DNA from 3 places in the Marinomonas algae genome. Region 3 is predicted to be linked to each of the others. Evidence: predicted binding sites of a transcription regulator. Region 3 holds the regulator's gene; each other region holds the start of a gene.

Region 1 (8,178 bases), on a different contig from region 3:
GATTTACCACAACCAGAGTGACCAATCAGGGAAACAAATTCCCCTTTATTAATTTTTAAACTGACATTATCAAGCGCTTTGAACGAACCTTTTGGGGTTGGAAACTCGATAGAAACTTTACTGATATCCAAATGGGTTGACATATTTCTCTCCTACTTAGCCTTATCTAGTTAACCGTTAACGTAATACTTGTGTTTTATCCCAAGAGACAAAACGCTGAACTACAAGCATGGCTCGGTCTAATAAAAATCCGATAAAGCCAATCATCAACACCGCCACCATAATTCGCCCTAGCGAGTTTGAACTACCGTTTTGGAATTCATCCCAAACAAACTTACCTAAACCTGGGTTTTGAGCCAGCATCTCTGCTGCGATAAGAACCATCCAAGCAATACCTAAAGACAAACGAAGTCCGGTAAACATCAATGGGATAGCAGAAGGGATAACAATCTTGATGACATGAGTCATCCAATTCAGGCGCAATACTTTTGACACGTTTAACAAGTCTTTCTCTACCGCTGCCACACCAACGGCCGTGTTAATCAAAGTCGGCCACATGCAACATAACGTCACCGTAAACATAGAGGTTAGGAAAGATTTCGAAAACATTGGGTCGTCTGTAACATAGGTCGCACTCACAACCATGGTGACCAAAGGTAACCAGGCAAGCGGCGAAACCGGTTTGAATACTTGAATAACCGGATTAAGAGCACTGTAAACTGAACTATTAAGACCAATTAAAATACCAAGTGGAATGGCAATAAGACTCGCCAACCCAAAACCTGCCAATACGGTATAAAGGCTTGTAAATATTTGATCAAAAAAGGTTGGCTTACCTGTGTAATCTCTTAACTTACCCACATAGCTAGGATCTTTCGCTTGGCGCGCTTCTATACGTTTTTCTTGGCGCTCGTAAAACGCTTCTTCCTTAACTCGTTCGTTTTGATGTTCAGCCACAAGGCTATTCCATTGCTCGTATACAACAGATGGCCCAGGAAACTCCCCTAAAGAAGTATGAACTCGGCTTGCACCAACCTGCCACAACGAAATAAAAACCAAAATCCCAAAAAGAGGAAGCAACAAGCTTTTCAATGAAATGCTTTCTACTTTGTCTTTCAATGACGCTATGGATAAGCTCGGTATATTCATATTTCTCTCTCACTCTGTTTAACAAAATAAGACAGCCTGACTGACTGTCTTATTATTCGCTTTACTTATATTTGGTCGTCGCCTTTCAAACCAATTTCAAAGCTTTTCAAGTAATCATTTGGTTTTTTACCGTCATATGTAACACCATCGATAAAGTCACTTTGTGGCGCTTTGAAACCATCTTCTGTTTCAAAATCTGGAAACTCAGATGCCACCATCAAACCATCTTCGATCAAAGCATTCGCCGCTTGAGCATAAATGTCTGGACGGTACACTTCTTTCGCTACGTTCATGAACCATTCATCTGATTTAGGCTCTGCAATTTGTCCCCAACGACGCATTTGAGTCAGGTACCAGATCGCATCACTGTAGTAAGGGTAAGTTGCGTTATGACGGAAGAATACGTTGAAGTCAGGCACTTCGCGCTTGTCGCCTTTTTCATACTCAAACGTCCCTGTCATACTGTTAGCAATAACGTCGTAATCGGCACCGACATAATCACTACGAGACAAGATTTCTACTGCTTCAGGACGGTTAGCATTGTTATTTTCATCCAACCATTTCGCTGCACGGATCATGGCTTTTACAACACGAATGTGTGTATTTGGATACTCTTCTGCCCAATCACCACTCACACCAAATACTTTCTCTGGGTTGTTTTTCCAGATTTCGTAATCGGTAATAACTGGAACACCAATACCTTTAAATACTGCTTGCTGGTTCCAAGGTTCACCCACGCAGTAACCGTGAATGGTTCCAGCTTCCATTGTTGCTGGCATCTGCGGTGGCGGTGTTACTGACAACAAGGCATCTGCATCAATCTGACCACTTGTATCGCCTTTCGCTGGCGCATAGTAACCAGGGTGAATACCACCAGCTGCTAGCCAATAACGTAATTCATAGTTGTGAGTAGAGACAGGAAACACCATTCCCATTTTGAAAGGTTTGCCTTCTGCTTTATAACCATCGATAACAGGTTTTAGAGCACTGGCACTAATTGGGTGAACAGGCTTTCCATCAGGGCCATTTGGAATGTTCTTTTTCATCTCAGCCCAAACATCATTGGAAACTGTGATGCCGTTACCATTCAAATCCATACTGAAAGCCGTCACGATGTGAGCTTCGGTTCCGTAACCAATCGTCGCGCCCAAAGGCTGACCCGCCAACATATGAGCACCATCCAACTGACCATCAATCACTCGGTCTAATAGTACTTTCCAGTTTGCTTGTGCTTCTAACGTGACATACAAACCTTCATCTTCGAAATAGCCTTTTTCATATGCAATTGCTAATGGAGCCATATCGGTTAATTTAATAAAACCAAACTTCAGCTCTTCTTTTTCTGGGTAACCAAGCTCAGCATGAGCAACCCCAGACAAAAGTGCAGATCCAACCAATAAAGAAACACTGGCTTTCTTAGTTGAACGTACTAATTCCGGCAAAGATAAAACCGTTTTCAAAGATCTCATACTCATAACTATGCTCCACTTGAGAAACGTAAAAAAAACAAAAAAGGCGCATGCGAATCACAATTAATGTGTCCACAGGCGCCTTTGCCATTCATAAACAGCTCTACATTGAACTGCTAATAATGTGGGTGACAGTTAGGCATCGTTGCCAACTTCACCAAAATTTTATTAAAACTTGATATATAAATAGAAAGCACTTTATATGCCAAAAAACACAAACTATTGATACACAATGCTTTTTAAAGAATTAAAGCGAAAAACATGCAGCTTTTAATAAAAAAATCACTAAACCGTGCTCATTTCTTACGCACTACGCACCATAAAAAGACACGTTATTCACTAAAGCCTTTCAAAATACCTTCCGGGTGCAAAGAAACATTTCCTGTCGATACAGCTTCTAACCAATTGGACTCTGCTGAAGAGCTTAAACGCCAAGAATCATCTTTCTCTACATCAAGTCTTAACGCTTTATAATAAAGGTCTTTGCGATACACCTGCTCAGCCACTTCATTCAATGAAGGAACCTCTTCTAGTTGCTGCCAACGGTGCATTTGCGCCATCACCCACAACGCGTAATTTGGTAATGGCTTATTAATCTCACTTCCAGAAAAGCGCTGATAAGCCTCCATCGGCCAATCGAACTGACCTTTGGGCTTAATCGCACTAAAGCCGTAAACCAATTGTTCAACAGTACTGTTTAAATAATCCGGATGACTTAATATCTCTAATAGCTCGGTTTGATTTTCCGCTTGATCCACCCAAGCACATGCCTTTTCTAACGCTCTAATAATGGCTAAATGGGCTGATTCATTCTGCTCCGCCCACAAGGAATTTACACCAAACACTTTTTCCGGCGTACTTCCCCAAATTTCATAGCCTGTAACCAACATATGGCCTACGCCCTGTTCAACAGCAAGGCTATTCCAAGGCTCACCCACACAATAACCATCTATCTCACCAGACTTAAGTGCGTCGAGCATTTTTACTGGCGGCACAACAGTAATTTGTACATCTTCATCTGGATTAATGCCCACACGGCTCAACCAATCTCGTAATTGATAATTATGTGATGAATAAGGGTACACAATCGCAAAACGCAGAGGCGCATCTTGCCTATCTCGATTATCGATCAGTTTTTTGAGCGCCGCCCCCGTACGAATATCTGCAGCTGACCCAGAATAATGCTGAAGCTGATCATAAAGAGCATTACCAATGGTGATACCATTTCCGTTATGGCTTACAGTAAAGCTGGTTTGCATCGCTTTTTTGATGGTACCTATTCCTAACGTGGCTGCTATCGGCATAGAAGCCAACATATGAGCACCATCAAGTACATTAAACGCTACTTTGTCACGAATACTCGCCCAAGATGCCTCTTTAGAGAGCTCCACATCGACACTCTCCGAAGCGAAAAAGCCCTTCTCTTTTGCGATAACAAAAGGAGCGCAATCTATTAATGGAATAAATCCAATACGAACAGTCCCGTTATGCAAAGGTGTCGTATTCTCTTGTTTTTGACTCACTTTGCACCTCCCATGAGTTCCATTACCGATATAATGTTACGTGCGACATCTGTCATACGTTGGCTGCGGTCCATGGCTAACTTTCTTAATGCTTTGTAGGCGGCGGGTTCATCACATTGCTGATGTTTCATAATTAAACCTTTCGCTTTATCAATAAGTTTTCTGTCTTCTAATTGGCTTTTGACTGTTTCCAATTCCGACCTTAAGGCGTGAAATTCACGAAACCTCGCAATAGCAACTTGCAACAGTGCTTTGACACTTCCGCTATTAACACCATCAACTACATATGCACTGACACCAGCTCTGATGGCTGCCTCAACATGTCGAGAGTCATCTTCTTCGGCAAACATAACAATTGGGCGAGGATTATCTTGAGTAAGGCGAGACATATTTTCCAATATATCTCGATCAGGAGATTCAATATCAATAATAACCATATCAGGTTGATATTGATTAACGGCTTCCGTTAGGTTTTTGGCATTTTCAAGACGCCTAATGACACGATAGCCACTGTCTGTCATTGCTTGCTCTACAATGGCTGCTCGGGCAGGCTCATTATCAACAAGCATGACAGTTAACTCTTTCTCTGGGGGCGCAGACATAGTGCACTCTCTTAAAAAATATAAAAATATACTTTTATATACTGCAAGATATGCGCCATTTTAAAGCCTGAAAAGAAAGACAATATTTCATAAAATCCCTGTATTAACAGGGATATATAAAAAATAAAGGGAGAAATAGAAATCTAAAGAAAATAAAAGACCCAATTTGGTGCAGAGAGATTAAGCTAAAGTTCCAAATTGGGGTGCACTGTTATTGGTTTTGAGCCAGTAAAGCCAAGGCTAATCTGTCTTTTGTATTGGTTTTTTTGAAGATAGATGTCAAATGAGCTTTTACTGTTCGTTCTGTAATCCCCATCTCATTTGCTATATCTCTATTTGACAATCCTTGAGCAACTAATTGCGTCACACTTAACTCTCTATCAGATAGCCCCTCAAGCTCACTTTCATAAACAGCATTGACAGCAGACTGTGAAATCAATTGTTGAATGAAAGCTTTTCCACCCCAAATTTCTCCTGAATCAACAACCGACAAAACCAGAGACAATTGTTCTTCACCAATATAAGGAGCGCACTGACCACTAACACCAACAGAAAAAAGCCTTAATGCGGCCGCTTGGCTCGATTGATTAGGAAAAACAATGACTTTCTGATGTGGAAACTCTGCACGCAAAGCAACAACATCCTCTACATTTTTCGCAAACCCATCATCTGCTAAGTAAATAAAGCAATAATGAAAATCTGTGGATAGGCTTTGTAATGATCGACGAACTTCTTCTCCGCTTTTAACTCGAAATAAATCTACATTGGTATTAACTATTTGATTCCAATGTGTCCATACGGCGTCATCTGTATTCCAACATAATATTTTCAAAGCAGATCTCGTTGTGTTATCAGTTCCAACTAAAATGATTCTAACCAGTAGAAAGCATTGCCATTGTTAACATTTGTTACAGCTTAAGAATTACAAATTCTATTTTTGTAATTATCTTTCTCTAAGGGCGTTATTCTTGGCTTTCAATATTGGTTTCAATAGGTAATCAAGTAAGGTCTTCTTACCCGTAATAATGTCTACGGTAGATTGCATACCTGGAATAATAGAGAGTTTTGAATCATCGCTTCCTAAATAGTTTTTATCTGTTCTCACGCGAACAAGGTAAAAACTGTTTCCTTCTTCATCCAAAATTGTATCCGCACTGATGTTTTCAACCACACCATTTAAGCCACCAAAAATAGCGAAGTCATAAGCAGAAAGCTTAACAACCGCATTAAATCCAGGTTGAATGAAACCAATATTTTCTGGTCGAACCTTCGCCTCAATCAATAGAGAATCTTCAATTGGAACAATCTCCATCATATTGACGCCCGGCTTAATAACACCACCAACCGTATTGGTTTGGATTTGTTTTACAATCCCTTTAACTGGTGATCGTACCTGAGTTCTCGATACCTTATCCTCAAGTGATACAGTGTTTTCTCTTAATTGATCCAACTTGCTTCGTACACTAGTTAACTCTTCTTGTGCTTCCGTTCTAAACTGTGCATCACTTTCCGCTAATTTACTTTGTGCTTCTTTAAGTGCAGAACCCGCTCGAGGAATAGCCAACTCCGTTGCTTCTAAATCCCCTTTAAGCTGATTCACTTCCCTTTCAAGTTGAAGCAATTCCACTCTAGAAACGGCACCTTGCTCAAACGCAGGGCGAGTCAAATCTAACTCTTCCTTTGAAAAGGCATAACTTTGTCTTAAGTTGTCTAGCTTCGCTTGCAATTCAACTATTTCTTGTTTCTTTTGCTCTATTTGCTGCTGAAAACTCACCTGATTCGTTCGCAACGACTCTATTTTGTTCTTATATAAATCCAGTTCTCGCGTGACAACTAAGGGATATTGTTCTAACGCATCTTGGTCAAATTCTGGCTCAACACCATAAGATTCAGCTTGAAGTCGAGTTGCTCTAACCTGCAAGTTAATATATTCGGCTTGTCGTTCACGCAAAGTGGAGAGTGCTTCTGTATTCTCAATTGTCATCAAGATTTGGCCTTTTTCCACCACTTGGCCAACTTGTGCATTAATCTCTTTTAGAATACCACCTTCAAGGTTTTGGATTTGCTGTACTTGGCTCGAAGGAATAACCGTACCCTCCCCTACCGTCACTTCATCCAATGAGGTGTAATTCGCCCAAACAAGCGCAACTGCGATAAAGATAAAGATAACCCAGAGAATAATGCGCCCACCTCTAGGGGTTCTAAGCATAAGAGCCGCATTACGGTCTGTTAAATACTCTAAGTCATTTTGAGATATTTGATTTTTGTTACTCATTATTAACTAACCTTCAACTTGCCTTGACGGAGCGCTTCATGCACTTGTGCTTTTGGACCATCCGCAATGAGTCGACCATTGTCCATAACAATAATGCGATCAACCATATCCAGCATAGAGGCTTTGTGTGTAATCAAAATAAGAGTCTTGTCCTTTACCGTTTCCATTAAACGACGCTTCATTCGTGACTCTGTCGTATTATCCATTGAGGCAGTTGGCTCATCTAAAATCAAAATCGGCGGATCAAACAAAAGTGCTCGAGCAATCGCAATACTTTGCCTTTGGCCCCCAGAAAGCAATGCACCACGCTCACCAACGATGCTGTCTAGTCCGCTTGGCTTACGGTTAGCGAACTCGGAAACACCTGATAAATCGGACGCTCGAATGATGGCATCGTCTTCCATATATGGAACACCCATCACAATATTGTCTTTAATTGAGCCATAGAATAGATTGACGTCTTGAGAAACAGAGCCAATGTTGCGACGCAAATCTGTTGGGTTTACTTGTCGAATATCTACACCATCAATACGTATTGCTCCACTGCTTGGTGTATACAAGCCAGTCATCAACTTACCTAATGTGGATTTACCCGAACCAATACGCCCAATAATCGCGACCTTTTCACCTTGTCGGATATTAATATTAACGTCCGTAACCGCAGCTTGCTCTTGGTCAGGGTAAGAAAAATTAATGGCTTCAAACTGGAAGTCACCCTTAAATACTGGACGATGGACAAACTTAACATCATCTGGGTTTTCTACCGGTGAAGACATAATTTCATTCAATGAACTGAAAGCAGATTTCGCCTGATTGTAACGCGTTGCCAAGCTCGCCACTTGCGCCATAGGGCCAAGCGCCCGTCCAGTTAACATAACGGAAGCAACTAGCGCCCCCATACTCATTAGGCCTTCTGAAATCTGGTAAACCCCAACAATAACAATAATGACTGTGGTCAATTGCTGGGCAACCATGGCAAATGCGGAGCAAGACTGAGACAACTGACGAGTTTTCACTCCCCAATCAGCAATGTTACCGACAGCGTTTTCCCATTGAGTCTGGAAAACCCCCTCGGCATTATTCAGCTTTACACTCTCTGCGTTATAAAGACTTTCAATAAGAACCGCATTCTTTTGTGATGCCGTTTTCTGACTTTCTTC
Region 2 (8,178 bases), on a different contig from region 3:
TTTCTATCTAGGACGTCGAACTTAATGAGCATGTTAACTCTTTTCTCATTAAGTTGGTTCATTTCATCAAGCAGGGCTTGCTTTTGCTCGGATAGGTCTATGATTACTTGGCTGTCTGAGGCGCTATAAGCAATGCGCTCTTCATCAAGAAGCACAGAGAGCTTTTCGAGAGTCTCTTTGCTTCTGATGAATATGGATGCAATTGGAATCATAAGTTAAACCGTTCAAAACCTAAGTGATTAACAGTTTAGAAAAGAGAATCCATAGAAGCCATATTATTCGCTAGCTGCTGGCTATTTATTTTGTATTCGCCTGCAGAAATGGCTTTTTTGATTTGTTCTACTTTATCCATATCGATATCAGGTAAGTTACCGATCTTAGATTGCTGGCTTTGTAACGTTTGTGCTGTGCCACTTAATTTGACTGTGTCATCAGCTAACGTTCCGCCACTTTTTACTGCGCTCTGTCTTTCAGTCGCGCTACCAGTCACATCATCCTTCTGCGAACGTTCGCTTTTAGTGATGGTGCCTTGGTTTGATAGACCTGTTAAATGTATTGCCATTGGGTTTTTCCGCCCTTTTATAATTTGCCTGTCTATATTGTCGGCTATGCCTCTAAAAACTTTAGTGGCAATCAACAATAAAAGAGAATTAATTGTATGCCAACGAGTCTATGTTCAATAGTTTACAAGAACCTCACTGCTAGTTACAACTTTGGCGTATATAATTCGTTCAGAACTGGTGTTTTTTACGCGTATTTGTTGTCCTTTTATACCGTTTTCTAAAGCAACTCCGTTCATCCTGACTATAATGTTTCCATTGCTTGCTGTAATAAGCACTAGGTCGCCTTTTTTTACTAAGGTCGGTTGGTTGATTAAATTGTCTGTTATATAGGTGTTGATACGTAAGTTGCGTGAGGCAATCAGGCCATAAGGTGGATTCTTTGCGGTAAAAACTTGGCCTCTTAATGTTGATATATCAACATCGCCAACACCGGTGTTAGCTCTGTTTATTTCTTGTCCTCGATTGATGGGGGAAATCGTTTTGATTGCTGGGATAGTAATGGATTGAGTGACTGGTACATAAGACTTCCATACAGGCGAATCGCAGCTAACTTCATAAGTCGTGCGCTTGTTGGCCTCAGGTCTTTGATTTGTAACTGTAATGGTGCCTGCTTCACAGTCAGGTAAATAGTTTAATGCTGCTAGGTTATTTAAAGAAATCGTAACGTCGGCTTCTGGGTATATTTCTAGTAATCGAGGTATCTCTACTTGGTTTATGTAGTGATTAATTTGGTTTTCTATAGATTCAGCAAATATTAAACTTGCTTGGAAACAAAAGAAGGCTATTGTTAGCCTTATGATTCGCATGATTAGCTCTCTTTGTTTATTATTACGTTAGAAATAAGATAGTTAGTAAAATCTGATAAATCACTTTATCATTGGATGATGTAACTTAACAATTATGAGGTGATACCTCAGTATGATGTTTGCACATTTTGGAGGCGTTTATGGCTGGAGTTTTGGATACTGTTAATCAACGTACGCAGTTGGTAGGTGAAAACCGACTAGAGCTGTTGTTATTCCGCTTAAACGGTAAGCACCTTTACGGTATCAATGTTTTTAAGGTGAAGGAAATTCTTCAATGCCCTAAACTTACCTCTATGCCTCATAGCTCACCTGTTGTTCGAGGTGTTGCTCATATTCGTGGCGGCACAATTCCTATTTTAGATTTGGGATTAGCGACAGGTGCAAGCCCGATTGAAAATATTGATCAATGTTTTGTTATCATCACTGAATACAACCGTCGTATACAGGGGTTCTTGGTACGTGGCGTTGAAAGAATTGTGAACATGAACTGGAGTGATATTCAGCCACCACCAAAAGGTTTGTCTAATGACAATTACCTGACAGCTGTGTGTCAGGTAGAAAAAGAGATGGTTGAAATTCTCGATGTTGAGCAAATTCTTTCTGAAGTAGCACCGACTCGTCAGGATATATCTGCTGGTATTGTGGATGATAACGTTCAAGAGAATGCCAAAAAACACCATATTCTTATTGTTGATGACTCATCTGTTGCTCGTAAGCAGATTAAGCGTTGTATGGAACAAGTAGGTTTTGAGACGACCGTCTTGCATGATGGTCGTGAAGCGCTTGATCATCTTGAAGGCCTTGTAGCTGAAGGCAAAGATATTACAGAGGTATTTTCCATGGTGATTTCAGATATTGAAATGCCTGAAATGGATGGTTATACCTTAACGACAGCGATTCGAAACGATAGCCGCTTACAAGATTTATTCATCCTGCTTCATACATCATTAAGTGGTGTTTTCAACGAAGCGATGGTGAAGAAAGTTGGGGCAGATGGCTTTTTGGCAAAATTCCAGCCGGATGAGTTAGCTCGATTAGCAATAGAAACAGTACAGGTTCAAACGGAATAGTCGGTAGGCTCCTTTTCGATTGGCTTTATTTAATGGGCGTCTGCCACATATGGAGTTTTAATGCTCAGTAGTACAAATGCAATCACACCTAACGGATATATTAGGTTTAGGGAATATCTTCAAAAGGTATGTGGCATATCCCTTAGCGATAATAAGCAATATTTGGTGGCTAGCCGTTTAGGGCGAATTTTAGAGCGAGAAAACTTCACTAAAATTGAGCAATTGGTTGATGCGCTTGAAAGGTTTGGTAATGCCAAACTTAAAGAAGAAGTCATCAATGCAATGACAACCAATGAAACACTTTGGTTTCGTGATACTCATCCTTTTACTATTTTAAAAGAGAAGATATTGCCTGAAATGTCTTCTGCTCCTTTGCGAATTTGGTCTGCTGCCTCTTCTACTGGTCAAGAGCCTTACTCTATCAGTATGGTAATTGAAGACTTCAAGGCTTCTCGTCCAGGTGTGATGAAAGCTGGTGAGAAGATTATTGCGACAGATATCTGTACCAATATACTTCAGCACGCAAAACAGGGTGAGTATGACAGCTTAGCGATCGCTCGTGGCTTGGGTGCAGACTTTCAGAGACGTTATTTTGACAAGATCAATGAACAAACTTGGAAGATAAAGCCTCACTTGAGTTCTAGAGTGGAGTTTCGTTATTTGAACCTAATTGATTCATTCGCTGGTTTGGGTAAGTTCGACGTTATTTTTTGTCGTAATGTTCTGATTTATTTCACTGGTGATTTGAAGATGGATATTCTTAAAAGAATGCATGCCGCTTTAAAGCCTGGAGGATATTTGTTCTTGGGCGGATCTGAAGCGTTAAGCGGCCTTTCAGCCTACTTTGAGATTGTCCAGTGTCATCCTGGTATTGTTTACAAAGCTAAAGCCTTATAGCCTTTGTAAAAGCCTTATTAAAAAGCCCGCCTTAGTTTTTCTAGGGCGGGCTTTTTTGTCTTTGTTTTCCTTGTTTACTGTTTGCCGCTTTTTGCCGTTCCTCTAGATGAAAATCATAACCCATTGAATTATATAGTTATTTTATTTTGGCATCATAATTGCTTTGTCTTGTTTAGTTTATGATGTTTTTAGTTTGAGGGTTTAATGGCTATATCTTTTGCGAGTGCATTTGCAGGACACGATAAGACGCTAGAGTTTAGAAGCGCTAGAGCGGCAGTGCTTGCTAATAATATCGCCAATGCTGATACGCCTAACTTCAAATCGCGAGACATCAGCTTTGATTCTATGCTTAACGATGCTAGCAGCAAACTGAAATTAGCGGGTACAAATTCTAAGCATATTTCAGGAGAAGGTTTTTCGTCAGGTTCGGATGCGCTTTTGTATCGAAACGCTAATCAACCTTCTTTGGATGGAAATAATGTCGATATGCAAAGAGAGCAAGCAGAATATGCACAAAACTCCTTGCAGTTCGATACAAGCTTTATGTTTTTGGATAGAAAAATTAGTGGCATGAAAAAAGCGCTTACTGGGAACTAATAACGATGTCTTTAAGTAATATTTTTACAATTTCTGGATCGGCAATGAGTGCTCAAACAGTACGTTTGAACACAGTGGCCAGCAACATGGCAAACGTAGACAGTGTTGCTAGTTCAGCAGATCAGACCTACCGCGCTCGTAAACCTGTATTTTCGCAGATGATGAATGACAGTATGCGTGAATTTGGTTGGAGCAATGCCAGCATGGATGACAGTGGTGCTGGTGTGGGTGTAAAAGTAGATGGCATTGTTGAATCAGATGCGCCGTTGCAGCCTAGATATGAACCAGATCATCCAATGGCAAATGAAGAAGGGTATGTGTTCTATCCGAACGTGAATCCAATAGAAGAGATGGCAGATATGATGTCAGCTTCTCGATCTTTTCAAACGAATGTGGAAATTATGAACTCGGCAAAAAGTATGATGCAGAAAATGCTCACACTTGGACAGTCGTAGGAGCTAACAGATGGCAAATATATCTGACACTAAAGGCCTAGGTAATCTGATCTCTCAATATGGGACAGATTCGGCTAAAGCGAAAGCTGGTATTGAAAAGCCCGCGGCCTCGACAGAAGAAACAGGCGCCTTAGCGGATCAAAATGTGTTTCTGAAGCTCTATATTGAGCAGCTTAAAGGGCAGGATCCAACTTCGCCTCAAGATGCGAATGATATGGTGGCTCAGATGTCACAGTTTAGTTCTTTGGAGCGTTTAACTGGCATATCAGATCAGCTTGAAACTATGGCAACGTCTTTGACTTCTAACCAAGCACTTAGTGCTTCCACTTTAGTGGGGCGATCTATTTTGATGGAAGGAAGTACGGCAAAAATCTCTGAAGGCTCTGATGATGTTCAGCTGAAGACAACGATTCCAGAAGACTCTAAAACGGCCACACTGAAAATATACGATGAAAATAATGTTCTTGTTCGTACGTCTACGCTGAACTCAGGTGACTACAAATGGGACAAGTTAGATGATGAAGGAAATATTTTGCCGCCTGGTGAATATCGCTTCGCAGCATCATCAACAAATGATAAAGGCGAAATCTCAGCCATGACAACACGTCTACCGACACGTATCCAAGGCGTTACGATTAATGGCGAAGATGGAACCGTTTTGAATGTGGAAAACCACGGCAAAGTCAAACTCACAAACGAATTAGAAATTTTAGGGTAATTGGGAGAGTATTATGGGATTCAATACTGCACTATCTGGCATTAAAGCTTCTGCCGATTATTTAAGTGTGACAGGTAATAACATTGCCAATGCCGACACAACGGGTTTCAAAAAATCTCGTATAGAGTTTGATGACCTTTACAATACAAGTGTTTTGGGTGCTGGTAGTGGTAACAGTATTGGTTCTGGTGTGAGCGTGAGTAATGTCTCTCAAGAGTTTTCATCGGGTAACTTGTCTTATACTGATAATAATCTCGATATTGCTGTGGATGGTGCTGGCTTTTTTGTATTGGATGCTGGTGTTGCTCAATCTTATACCCGAGCAGGTAACTTTAAATTAGATGAAAATGGTTTCTTGGTAACGAACGATGGCAGTCATGTGCAGGGCTACAACGCTGTTGACGGGATCATTGGTGGTAACTTGGAAGATATGAAGATACCAAACGATCGTATTCCTCCAGAGCCAACGACAGAAATGTCTTTAAAAGTTAACTTGAACTCTAAAAATGAAGATGTCCCTCCGTACATAAAAGCTGAGTTTGATCCGCTTGACCCTGATACTTACAACTTCACTCAAACTCAAGGTGTTGTTGATGCCAATGGCAGAACAAACATAGTGACTTATTACTATTCTAAGAGTGAGTTGCCAAACACTTACAAGGTTCACGCCACAGTGAACGGTGCGATGTTGGATGATACTGGCGCTGCGTTTATGGGTGAAACCTTTGCGACTTTTAATTCGGCTCAAGGTGGCACGGATTACAATGGTGATGGAAATAATGAATCACCATTTGAGCTTCTATATATCGGAGGCGCAGAGCCAACCTCTGCCGATATTGAAGCGGGAACCAAAACACCTTTGGCGGTAGCAGGTACATTGGGTGGCGTCGCGATTGCTTCTACATTAGCGCCTGAAGAAGTTCGAGATTCAAGTTCTGTAGGTCGTGAAGTATTTGATCCGCTTAAGCCTGAAACTTACAACTACAGTAATACACGAACTGTCTATGATGCTTTGGGTGAATCTCACACAATAGGTTACTACTTTATCAAACACGGTGAAGAGAATACTTACGAGTTGCGCGTGACAATGGACGGCGAAGAGACTTTTGAAGACCCTATAACGGGCGAAGATACTCGCTTCTTAGAAAGCAATACTTCTGTGTCTTTTGATGCGGCAGGTAACTTGCTTGGTGCTTATCGAGGTTTGCCTCCATTTGAAGTTGCTGAACCTATTGCATTAGAAGTGCTTGGGTTGGATCCAACAAACCGAGGTCGTATCACACCGTTGGATCTAAATGGTTCTACGCAGTATGCATTGGAAAATACAGATACGTTTGATCAAGATGGTTTTTCTGCTGGTGAGCTGCAAGGTATTTCTTTTGATGGCGACGGCTTCTTAGTGGCGAACTACACAAATCAACAAACGGCAACTCTTGGCCAGCTTGCCCTGGCAACCTTTGATAGTACTGACGGTCTTATGCCTAATGGCCATACGTCTTGGTTGGCCAGTAAGAGTTCTGGTCCTGCTGATATCGGTCGTCCAAATAGCGGCACATTAGGAAAAATTCAAGGTGGAGCGTTAGAAGAGTCTAACGTTGACTTAACGTCTGAATTGGTTGCATTGATTGAGGCACAGCGTAATTATCAAGCAAACAGTAAAACATTAGAAACAGAAAATACTGTCACACAGACGATAATAAACCTTCGTTAATTTTCTGGAGAGAGAAGATTTAGGCCGAAGCAACTATGTTGTTTCGGCTTTTTTTTGTTTATTTTTTAAGTTGGTACGATTCTTGATATGTATTAATTAAATGAAACAAATTCTTCTAGGAGAACGGCAGTGGATAAGGCCTTATATTTAGCAATGAGTGGTGGTGTGCAAACCATGAATGCTCAAACGATACACGCTAACAATCTGGCAAATGTCAGTACAACAGGTTTTCGTTCTGACTTTGAACAAGCCCGCTCTATGCAGGTTTACGGGGATTATCACCCAAGCCGTGTGTACGCTATGACAGAAAACCCAGCGACACGTTATACCCAAGGCGACATGATTCAAACTGGCCGAGATATGGATGTGGCTGTTGCCGGAGAAGGCTTTATTGCGGTTTATGATGAGCGTGGTCAAGAGGCTTACACTCGTGCTGGGGACTTGCAAATTAATGCCGCAGGGCAGCTTGTGACAGGACGAGGTTTGCCAGTTGCCGGTGTCGATGGGCCTATATTTTTACCACCTTTGGATAGTATCAATATCACATCAGATGGGTCGATTTCTATTGTTCCCCAAGGTGGCGCAGGCAATGAAGTGGCGGTATTGAATCAAATTAAATTAGTGAACCCAGATATTCAGAATTTACGGAAAGAAGAAGATGGTCTGATTCACTCTCGTGATGGCCAAGCGTTTGAATTGGATCCGAATGTGAAATTGGTATCTGGTTTTGTGGAAGGTAGTAATGTGAATGCGGTGGAAGAAATGACGCACATTATGAACCTTTCGAGACGATTTGAAATGAATGTCAAAATGATGGACGCCATTCGAGAGAATGCCAATTCATCAGCTCGAATATTACAACGTACTTCTTAAGTTTCATTGATAGGCAGTATCAATAAATAATTGTTATCAGAGATAGAATAACAGAGGCTATTATGAATTCAGCATTATGGGTAAGTAAGACTGGTTTAAGCGGAATGGATAAGCAGTTGAACGTGGTGGCCAACAACTTGGCTAACGTTTCGACAACGGCTTTCAAAAAAGACCGTGCCGTATTTGAAGATCTTATGTATAAAACAGTACGAGCGCCTGGTGGCTTGAGTGCTCAGAATGCTGAATTACCTTCAGGTTTGCAATTGGGTACAGGTGTTAAGGTTGGAGCGACGCAGAAAGACTTTTCTAACGGCGATTACAACATGACAGATAGACAACTTGATGTTGCTATCCAAGGTAAAGGTTTCTTACAGGTTCTGATGCCAGATGGAACAATCGGCTATACGCGAGATGGCAGTCTTCAGTTGAACAGTGAAGGGCAAATAGCAACTTCTGGTGGATTAGTAGTAGAGCCAGGTATTCAAATA
Region 3 (8,178 bases):
TTACCAATGTGAGAACTTGAGAGCCTGCGATACCGCCCATACTGGCGACGATAGGCATGAGAATGGCGAGAGCAACAACTTGGTCTAGTGTATCCTGAAATAACCCAATGACATAAGAGGCAATAAACGCCGTCACCAAATTGACTCCTAGCCATACAGCGCGGCGCCTTGTTGTTTTCATAATAGGGGCGAATGTATCTTCGTCGTCATCAAGACCAGCCATGCTTAGCATTGAGTGTTCTGCTTCGTCTCGAATGACATCAACCACGTCATCGATCGTGATTCGCCCTAGAAGCTTTTTGCTTTTTCCATCAATAACAGGGGCAGAAACAAGGTCCATTTTTTCAAATAATTGCGCTACTTCGCTGGCAGGTGTTTCAGCTTCAATGACGGTGTATTCTGTTTCCATGATATCCCGAACGATATCGCTGGTGTCTGACACTAATAATTTTGTGAGAGGAAGTGTGCCTAATAAGCGGTCAGATCGGCTAACAACCAGCAGGTTGTCTGTCATATCAGGGAGAATGTCGTGTCTTCTTAGGTAGCGAAATACAATATCAATCGTTATGTTTGGACGTATTGTTATTGTGTCTGTATTCATTAAGCCACCGGCAGAATCTTCCGAGTAGCTTAAGAGAGCTTCAACACGCATTCTGTCTTGCGTTGTCATGGACGCAAGAACTTCTTTTACAACGGTTTCAGGTAGGTGTTGTAATAAATCGGCTAAGTCATCGCTTTCGAAATTTTCCGAGAGCTCTATCAGTCGCTCGGTATCCATGTTTTTCATGAATTGAGCGCCGATATCTTCACTTAGGTATTGTAGTACTTCGCCTTGGTTTTCTGAGTTAATTAGCTCCCATAAAAGCTTTCGCTCTTTAGGCGGGGAGGATTCGAGTAATCGAGCAACGTCCTGCGCAGGTAGCGCACCGTTAAGTAAATAACGGATTTGCATGGTGGCACCGGATTCAAGAGATTCGGTGACTGTCTGCAGATGATTAGTTAGAGTTGCTTTCTCTGACATATAAAGTGTTACTCATCTTCACCAAAACGATTATTGATCAGTTCTATTATGGCTTTTAGAGCGTCTTCTTCGTCATCTCCATTGGTTTTAATATGAATTTCGGTGCCTTTTCCTGCAGCGAGCATCATCATTGCCATAATGCTTTTTCCGTCGACGTTACGACCTTCTTTTTCGATGGTAATATCACAGGAGAAGCGAGAAGTTGTTTCAACAAGCTTTCCTGCTGCTCTAGCATGCAAGCCAAGTTTGTTGATGATAGTAATAGACTCTTCTTGCATGCATGTTTCCTATATTAACGAATCAAATATATTGAATAGCTCTTCGTTTGTTTGAGCGGTTCTTAGTTTATCTAAAGATTGTGGCGATTGTGCTAATTCTGCAATTTGCGCCAATGTCGACAAATGAGAGTCGCACTCGTGAGGTGGAACGATGAGGGCGAAGATCAAATCTACTGCTCTTTTGTCAATAGCATCAAAGTCAATCGGATTTTGTAATGACATTACAACGATTGCCGTATGATTAGCAGACTCCAAACGGCAATGAGGAATGGCTATACCATTTCCTATACCAGTACTACCAAGTTTTTCTCGGCCTAATAAAGCGTCATAAACCGCTTCGTTATCGCAATGCAGTTTGTTAGATGCGACTTCCGCTAAGTTCTCAAGAACGCGTTTTTTGCTGACAATCTCTTGTTTTGCAAAGACAAGTTCTGCTTTCAATAATGATTTTAATGGCATGGTAAAATAGTGTCCGTTTAGATCAATCGCTTGCGTTCATTGGATGGCGGTATGTTCATCGCCTCGCGGTATTTTGCGACAGTACGACGGGCAACTTGTATGCCTTGGTCTGCCAAAATAGTCGCTAGTTTATTATCGCTTAAAGGTTTTTTCGCTGGCTCATCTGTTACTAGCTTTTTAATCATGGCTCGTATCGCTGTAGAAGAGCATTCTCCGCCAGATGCTGTATTGACATGGCTAGAGAAGAAATATTTAAGTTCAAAAATACCTTTTGGTGTGTGTATGTATTTTTGAGTTGTCACCCTAGATATTGTTGATTCGTGCATGCCGACTTCTTCTGCTACATCGTGAAGTACCATGGGTTTCATGGCTTCTTCACCTAATTCAAAAAAGTCAATTTGACGGCTTACAATACAGCTGGCAACTTTCAGAAGGGTTTCATTTCGGCTTTGTAGACTTTTCATGAACCACTTGGCTTCTTGTAATGATGTCTTAATATAGCTCGCGTCCTCGGGTGTTGAGGCGGTGCTAGCCATAGCAGAATAAGTTTCGTTTATTTTGACTGGCGGCAAAGCGTCGTTGTTTAGCTCTACTTGCCAACTGCCATTGCGCTTTTTGACAGAAACATCTGGAATGACATAGTCCGTATCGTCTGCATCAATAACAGAGCCTGGACGAGGATTAAGTTGCTGTATTAGGCTAACAACTTCTTTGAGAGCTTCGTCTTTGAGCTTTGTTTTTCTGCTTAATTGCGCAAAGTCACGACTACCGAGAAGTGGCAAATAATTGTCAATCAAGTTGTGCGTGCTTTTGTATAAAGGATGGTTTTGAAACGCTTCTAACTGAACTAAGAGGCAGTCTCGTAGATCGGTAGAGCAAACACCAATAGGATCAAAACGCTGCAGTCTATGTTGGACGGCCATGACCTCTTCTATATCAAGCTCTTCTAGTTCGATAGAAAGAGACTCGCAGATATCGTCTGGTGTAATACTTAGGTAACCATCTGGCTGTACGCATTCAATGATTGCGTATGCAATCTCAATGTCTCTATCAGACATGTGAGTTAAATTTAATTGCCAGATTAAGTGGTCTTGTATGCTTTCTGCTGGCGCATTACGGCTTTCGAAGTCGCCGTCACCTTCATAGCTATTGTTGTCGCTGATCGCGGCAGAGCTTTGATAGGTGTCATCCCAGTTGCTGTCTATTGAGAGCTCTTCAGGAATGCTTTCTGTCCATTCTGATTCAACACGAGCTTCTTCACTTGTATTGACATCAGGTGTTTCTGGTGTGCTTTTGGATTCGATGCTGGCTGGTGCTTCTACTTGCCCTTGTTCGTCATCGTCAAGTTCAAGAAGAGGGTTTGACTCAAGAAATTCATGAATTTCTTGTTTAAGATCCAGCGTAGAAAGCTGCAACAAACGTATCGCTTGCTGTAGCTGAGGTGTCATGGTCAGCTGTTGACCGAGTTTTAACTGTAAAGACTGCTTCATGGAGCAACTCTTTTTATTTGAGTGAATTGGAACGAGTTATGCATACTACTCCCTTTCTGCAGTAATGATAAGGGGTTACAGGCGGAAGTCGTCACCTAAATAGACTTTTTTTACCTGTTCATTGTTAATAACTGTACTGGCATCACCAGAAGCAATGATATATCCGTTACCCACAATATAAGCTTTATCGCAGATGTCTAAGGTTTCTCTGACATTGTGATCTGTGATTAGAACGCCAATGCCGCTTTCTTGTAAGTGTTTAATAATAAGTTTGATATCGCCAACAGAAATAGGGTCAACACCAGCGAAGGGTTCGTCTAAGAGAACGAACTTTGGATTCATTGCTAGTGCTCGTGCAATTTCTACACGGCGTCTCTCGCCACCAGATAAGGCCATGCCTAAGTTCTTTCTGATATGGGTAATATGAAATTCTTCTAATAAATCTTCAAGCCTGGATTTTTTCTGGGCTTTTGTGAGTTCTTTGCGTGTTTCTAAAATCGCTAAAATATTGTCTTCAACAGACATTTTTCTAAAAATGGAGGCTTCTTGTGGTAAGTAGCCGATACCTTTTTGTGCTCTAGTGTGCATGGCGTTACTGGTGATGTCTTTACCATCGATAAATATGCCGCCTGCATCATTGGCAACCATTCCAACTATCATATAAAAGCATGTGGTTTTGCCTGCGCCGTTAGGGCCAAGCAAACCAACGGCTTGCCCTGACTCAACTGAGATGGAAACATCTTTTACTACTTGTCGTTTTTTGTAGCTCTTTGCTAGGTTTTTAGCTTCTAGAAGGGCCATTTAATTTGTTTCCTCAACTAATGGAGGTTGAAACGTCATTGATACTCTGCCTGTGCCTTTTTTTTCTGCACTAAAGGCTCCATCACTAATAGTGTAAAGGATGTAGTCGGCGGATATAAAGTTGTTTAGCTTGCTTAACTGTCCATTGCCTATAATTTCTAGTTTGGATTCAGTGATAGAGTAATGGATTTTATTGCCTTTGCTGGTAACAGTGTTGCCAGTTGAATCGATTTGTTGGCTAAATTTTGCGGGTTGCCCCAAGGCTTCTAAGCGACTGAATTTTTTTGTCTCTATATCAGTTACAACTTTTAAATATTGTGCCTGTATTTCAATAGAGCCTTGCTTAATGAAGACATTGCCTTTGTAAATGGCTTCTCCAGTATTTTGGTTAAAAGAGGCTTCATCAGCTTGAACTTCTATGGATTTATTTATGTCGTCTGGTAAGGCATAAGTGTATTGACTTAATAAAGTTGAAATTAGCAAAGCGCTAATATTAATCAAGTGTTTCATATGTTCCTCTTACAGATCCTGTCATGATGACTTCTTCTGAATTGATATAGGTCGTAATTTTGTCAGCGGAAGCTTCTCCTTGTGTGGAGACTAGCATCGGACTTCCTTGGCTTGTTAGTGATTGATCTTTATCTAAATAATGTATGCTGTCTGCGCTCAATTTTATGTCTTCAGATTGAAGGTATGTCTTAACGGCTTCAGCTTTGTCTGTGAGTAGAATATCATTACTTCCATCATGAATGATGCCTTTATTTGCTTTTGCGCTCCAAGTGCCTGACTCAGATTTTCGTGCAACGCTTGGAGAATCAAGGAGTGTTTTAGAGTCATCAATATAATGCAGCGTTTGCTTCGCATTGAGGGTTTCGATTAATTCTCCATTTTGATTGAACTCTTTGATGGTTACCTGAGTAATGAAGTAGTCCGGAGAGCTGCTTAAAGAATCTGTTGGTATTAGACTTCTTTGAGGAGAAGCTTCATGCCATAGAAAAGCAGCTACACCAGCAATCAATAAGATAGCGAATAATAATATTTTAGGCGTAGCTGTGCTTTCAAATTTAAACATTAGATCGAACTGCCTGAGCTAATTATAAATAGATAGACACAATAAGATCCAAGAAGCGGTAATCCAATCCAGCGTGGAATGCTGCCGGTTTTAGATTTTTTGAAAACATAAATAGCGAACGCAAGGGCGATTGTTAAAGCCAATACCCAAGGGTAATCTCGATTAGTTACGTTGGCATCAATAATGCCTGGCGCAATTAACGCAGGTAAAGGCAGTACCGTTGCCAAATTGAAAATATTGGAACCTAAGATATTACCGATGGCGATGTCATGGTGACCTTTTCTTACACTGCTCACTGAGGCGGCTAACTCTGGCAAGCTGGTGCCAATAGCGACGATAGATAGTCCAATGATGAGCTCACTGACGCCAAGTGCCGTTGCTATGTTAATTGCTCCCCACACCAAGAGTTTAGAACTGCCAATTAAAACAGCTAAACCAATTAAGGCAATGATTAGGGATTTAACGACTGGTGAGCCGTCGTCTTCTGGGAGTTCGTCTTTTAATTCGCTTTCAAGATCTTTGCTGCCCTTTAATAAGATACTCAAAATTATGATGAAGGCTAAGATCAGAAGGATGCCGTCTAATACGCTCAAAGCTTGATCGTAAAGTAAGTAACCAGCAAGGAAGGTGATGGCCAGAACGAGGGGTACTTCTTTCGTTGTTAAACCCTTTGCGATAGGAACAGATGAAAAGAGTAAAGTGATTCCGAAAACCAGAGCGATATTGGCGATGTTAGAGCCAATTACATTTCCAACTGCAATTTCTGGGGCTTGATCAAATGCTGCAATTGCAGAAACAACCATCTCAGGCGCGGAAGTACCAAGAGCAACCAACGTGATACCTATTACCATTGGGCTTACGTTAAGTTTTTCGGCGACTAACGCTGAGTGCTCGATGAATTTATCGGAGCTCATGACTAAAAGAATTAAACCTGCGATAAGCGCAATGGAAGATAGCAACATGATGTGGAAAGTACTCATAAATTCAGGGAGTACCATTTAATGAGGTTTGTGATTGAAATTCAAGACTTGACCTGACAAACAAATTGAATTTGCTTTGCTTTGATTTTATTTATAGAAGGGCGGTGGTAGTATCTGGGGATATTTTGTAGGGATAAAAAATGTATGTCAGCGCTTGATGCTTATATAGATGTTAAAAATCTCAGCTTCTTCCGAGGCGGTCGTGTTATTTATGAAGATATTTCACTTACCATCCCGAAAGGGAAAATTACAGCGGTAATGGGGCCGAGCGGAACAGGCAAAACAACCTTGCTGCGCTTGATTGCAGCGCAACTGGAGCCGGATAGTGGCTCTATTTTGATCAATGGCGAAAATGTCCACTCTTTATCTAGAACGGACCTTTATAAGGTTCGTAAAAAGATGGGCATGCTTTTTCAAAGTGGTGCACTCTTTAGCGATATGTCAGTAGCAGAGAATGTCGCTTTTCCTATGGAAGAGCATACCAAGCTTTCAGTGTCAGAAATTCAACGTATTGTGGCTGATAAGTTGCACAGTGTTGGCCTTAGAGGGGCGGCTGGCTTAATGCCATCTGAATTGTCTGGCGGTATGGCTAGACGCGTTGCTTTAGCGCGCGCCATTGCGTTAGATCCTGAGTTAGTCATGTATGATGAGCCTTTTACAGGGCAAGATCCGATATCAAAAGGTGTTCTGGTGAAGCTCATACGCCAACTTAACGATACCGCCAATATTACTTCTGTTCTTGTTTCTCATGATGTCGAAGAGTCGCTTTCTATTGCTGACCATGTGTGTATTTTGGCGGGAGGACGAGTCATTGCTGAAGGCTCGGCTGAAGAAATACGAGCTTCTGACGATCCAGAGGTTAAACAGTTTTTGAATGGTGAGCCAGACGGACCTGTGCCTTTCCATTATCCTGAAGATGCGCTAGCTAATGAGGTTGCATTATGAAAACAGTGGCTTCTTTAGGAGCGTGGTTTCTTAGTTGGCTCGAAGCGGTTGGAAGAGCGGGTATTTTCTTGGCTCAAAGTGTTTTTAGGTTGCCTGTGCGTTTCAATGAGTCAGTTAATCTCTTAATAAAACAGTTATATTCTGTTGGGGTTTTGTCTCTTGTTATTGTTGTTGTGTCTGGTGCTTTTATCGGTATGGTGTTGGCACTTCAAGGTTACAGTATTTTAGCAAAGTTTGGCTCTGAAGAGGCAGTTGGTCAGTTATTAGCATTGGCTTTATTGCGAGAGTTGGCACCTGTTGTGACGGCTTTGCTGTTCGCTGGGAGGGCTGGTTCTTCGTTAACGGCCGAAATCGGGTTGATGAAAGCAACCGAACAGCTTTCCAGCTTTGAGATGATGGGGGTTGACCCGCTACGAAGGGTAATTGCTCCAAGATTTATTGCTGGTGTGATTTGTTTGCCTTTATTGAGTTTAATTTTTTCTGCAACGGGTATCATTGGTGGTTTGGTTGTTTCTGTTGGTTGGCTAGGTGTTCATGATGGCGCTTTTTGGTCACTGATGCAGCAATCTGTTTATTTTGATACAGATATCATAAATGGTTTTGTTAAGGCCTTGTGTTTCTCGGTCGCTGTGACTTGGATTGCGGTGTATCAAGGTTACGAGTGTGTACCCACATCAGAAGGGATTGGTAAGGCAACCACTCGAACGGTTGTGTTAGGTTCATTGGCTATTTTGGCGCTGGACTTTGTGTTAACGGCTGCCATGTTTGGAGATTTTTAGGATGAGAAGTAAGCGCACTGAATTGTTTGTTGGTTGTTTTATTGTTTTGGGTATTTTGGCCTTTGTGTATTTGGCTGTACAAGTGAGTGGTCTTGCTTTTTCAGGTAAAAAAGACACTTATCAAGTGGTGGCTAGATTTGATGATATTGGCGGTTTGACGAGCCGAGCAAAAGTCACCATTGCTGGAGTGGAAGTAGGGAGTGTTGAGTCCATAGCTTTTGATAAAGAGCTATATATGGGGTTGGTAACAATGAATATTGATTCAAATGTAGCCAATATTCCAGAAGACAGCTCTATTGCAATTTTAACGAGCGGGCTTCTTGGGGAAAAATATTTAGGTATTACTATCGGCG

Evidence for each region. Region 3 encodes sigma-54, which starts transcription at its own class of promoters, with help from an activator protein. Its sites were predicted from a motif close to TGGCACNNNNNTTGCTNT; they were not measured.
Region 1: a site for sigma-54 is predicted at 2,809-2,826, ahead of ACMUMQ_RS00410 (CmpA/NrtA family ABC transporter substrate-binding protein). Genes of this name have one in related genera too.
Region 2: a site for sigma-54 is predicted at 3,484-3,501, ahead of flgB (flagellar basal body rod protein FlgB). Genes of this name have one in related genera too.

The regions. Positions count from the first base shown of each region.
Region 1 covers NZ_JBLIXK010000001.1:94,665-102,842, forward strand. Annotated here, with positions in the region: gene ACMUMQ_RS00400 (ABC transporter ATP-binding protein) at 1-143, opposite strand, end outside; gene ACMUMQ_RS00405 (ABC transporter permease) at 178-1,149, opposite strand; gene ACMUMQ_RS00410 (CmpA/NrtA family ABC transporter substrate-binding protein) at 1,215-2,624, opposite strand; gene ACMUMQ_RS00415 (CmpA/NrtA family ABC transporter substrate-binding protein) at 2,951-4,141, opposite strand; gene ACMUMQ_RS00420 (ANTAR domain-containing response regulator) at 4,138-4,743, opposite strand; gene ACMUMQ_RS00425 (helix-turn-helix transcriptional regulator) at 4,955-5,575, opposite strand; gene ACMUMQ_RS00430 (HlyD family type I secretion periplasmic adaptor subunit) at 5,687-7,018, opposite strand; gene ACMUMQ_RS00435 (type I secretion system permease/ATPase) at 7,021-8,178, opposite strand, start outside.
Region 2 covers NZ_JBLIXK010000001.1:666,117-674,294, reverse strand. Annotated here, with positions in the region: gene ACMUMQ_RS03175 (flagellar protein FlgN) at 1-212, opposite strand, end outside; gene flgM (flagellar biosynthesis anti-sigma factor FlgM) at 248-562, opposite strand; gene flgA (flagellar basal body P-ring formation chaperone FlgA) at 677-1,369, opposite strand; gene ACMUMQ_RS03160 (chemotaxis protein CheV) at 1,510-2,439, shown strand; gene ACMUMQ_RS03155 (CheR family methyltransferase) at 2,500-3,336, shown strand; gene flgB (flagellar basal body rod protein FlgB) at 3,541-3,933, shown strand; gene flgC (flagellar basal body rod protein FlgC) at 3,939-4,388, shown strand; gene ACMUMQ_RS03140 (flagellar hook assembly protein FlgD) at 4,399-5,106, shown strand; gene ACMUMQ_RS03135 (flagellar hook protein FlgE) at 5,120-6,817, shown strand; gene flgF (flagellar basal-body rod protein FlgF) at 6,947-7,690, shown strand; gene flgG (flagellar basal-body rod protein FlgG) at 7,753-8,178, shown strand, end outside.
Region 3 covers NZ_JBLIXK010000006.1:170,009-178,186, reverse strand. Annotated here, with positions in the region: gene mgtE (magnesium transporter) at 1-1,021, opposite strand, end outside; gene ACMUMQ_RS10620 (HPr family phosphocarrier protein) at 1,030-1,299, opposite strand; gene ptsN (PTS IIA-like nitrogen regulatory protein PtsN) at 1,309-1,758, opposite strand; gene ACMUMQ_RS10610 (RNA polymerase factor sigma-54) at 1,776-3,248, opposite strand; gene lptB (LPS export ABC transporter ATP-binding protein) at 3,324-4,049, opposite strand; gene lptA (lipopolysaccharide transport periplasmic protein LptA) at 4,050-4,559, opposite strand; gene lptC (LPS export ABC transporter periplasmic protein LptC) at 4,543-5,121, opposite strand; gene ACMUMQ_RS10590 (calcium/sodium antiporter) at 5,121-6,101, opposite strand; gene ACMUMQ_RS10585 (ABC transporter ATP-binding protein) at 6,246-7,046, shown strand; gene mlaE (lipid asymmetry maintenance ABC transporter permease subunit MlaE) at 7,043-7,825, shown strand; gene mlaD (outer membrane lipid asymmetry maintenance protein MlaD) at 7,827-8,178, shown strand, end outside.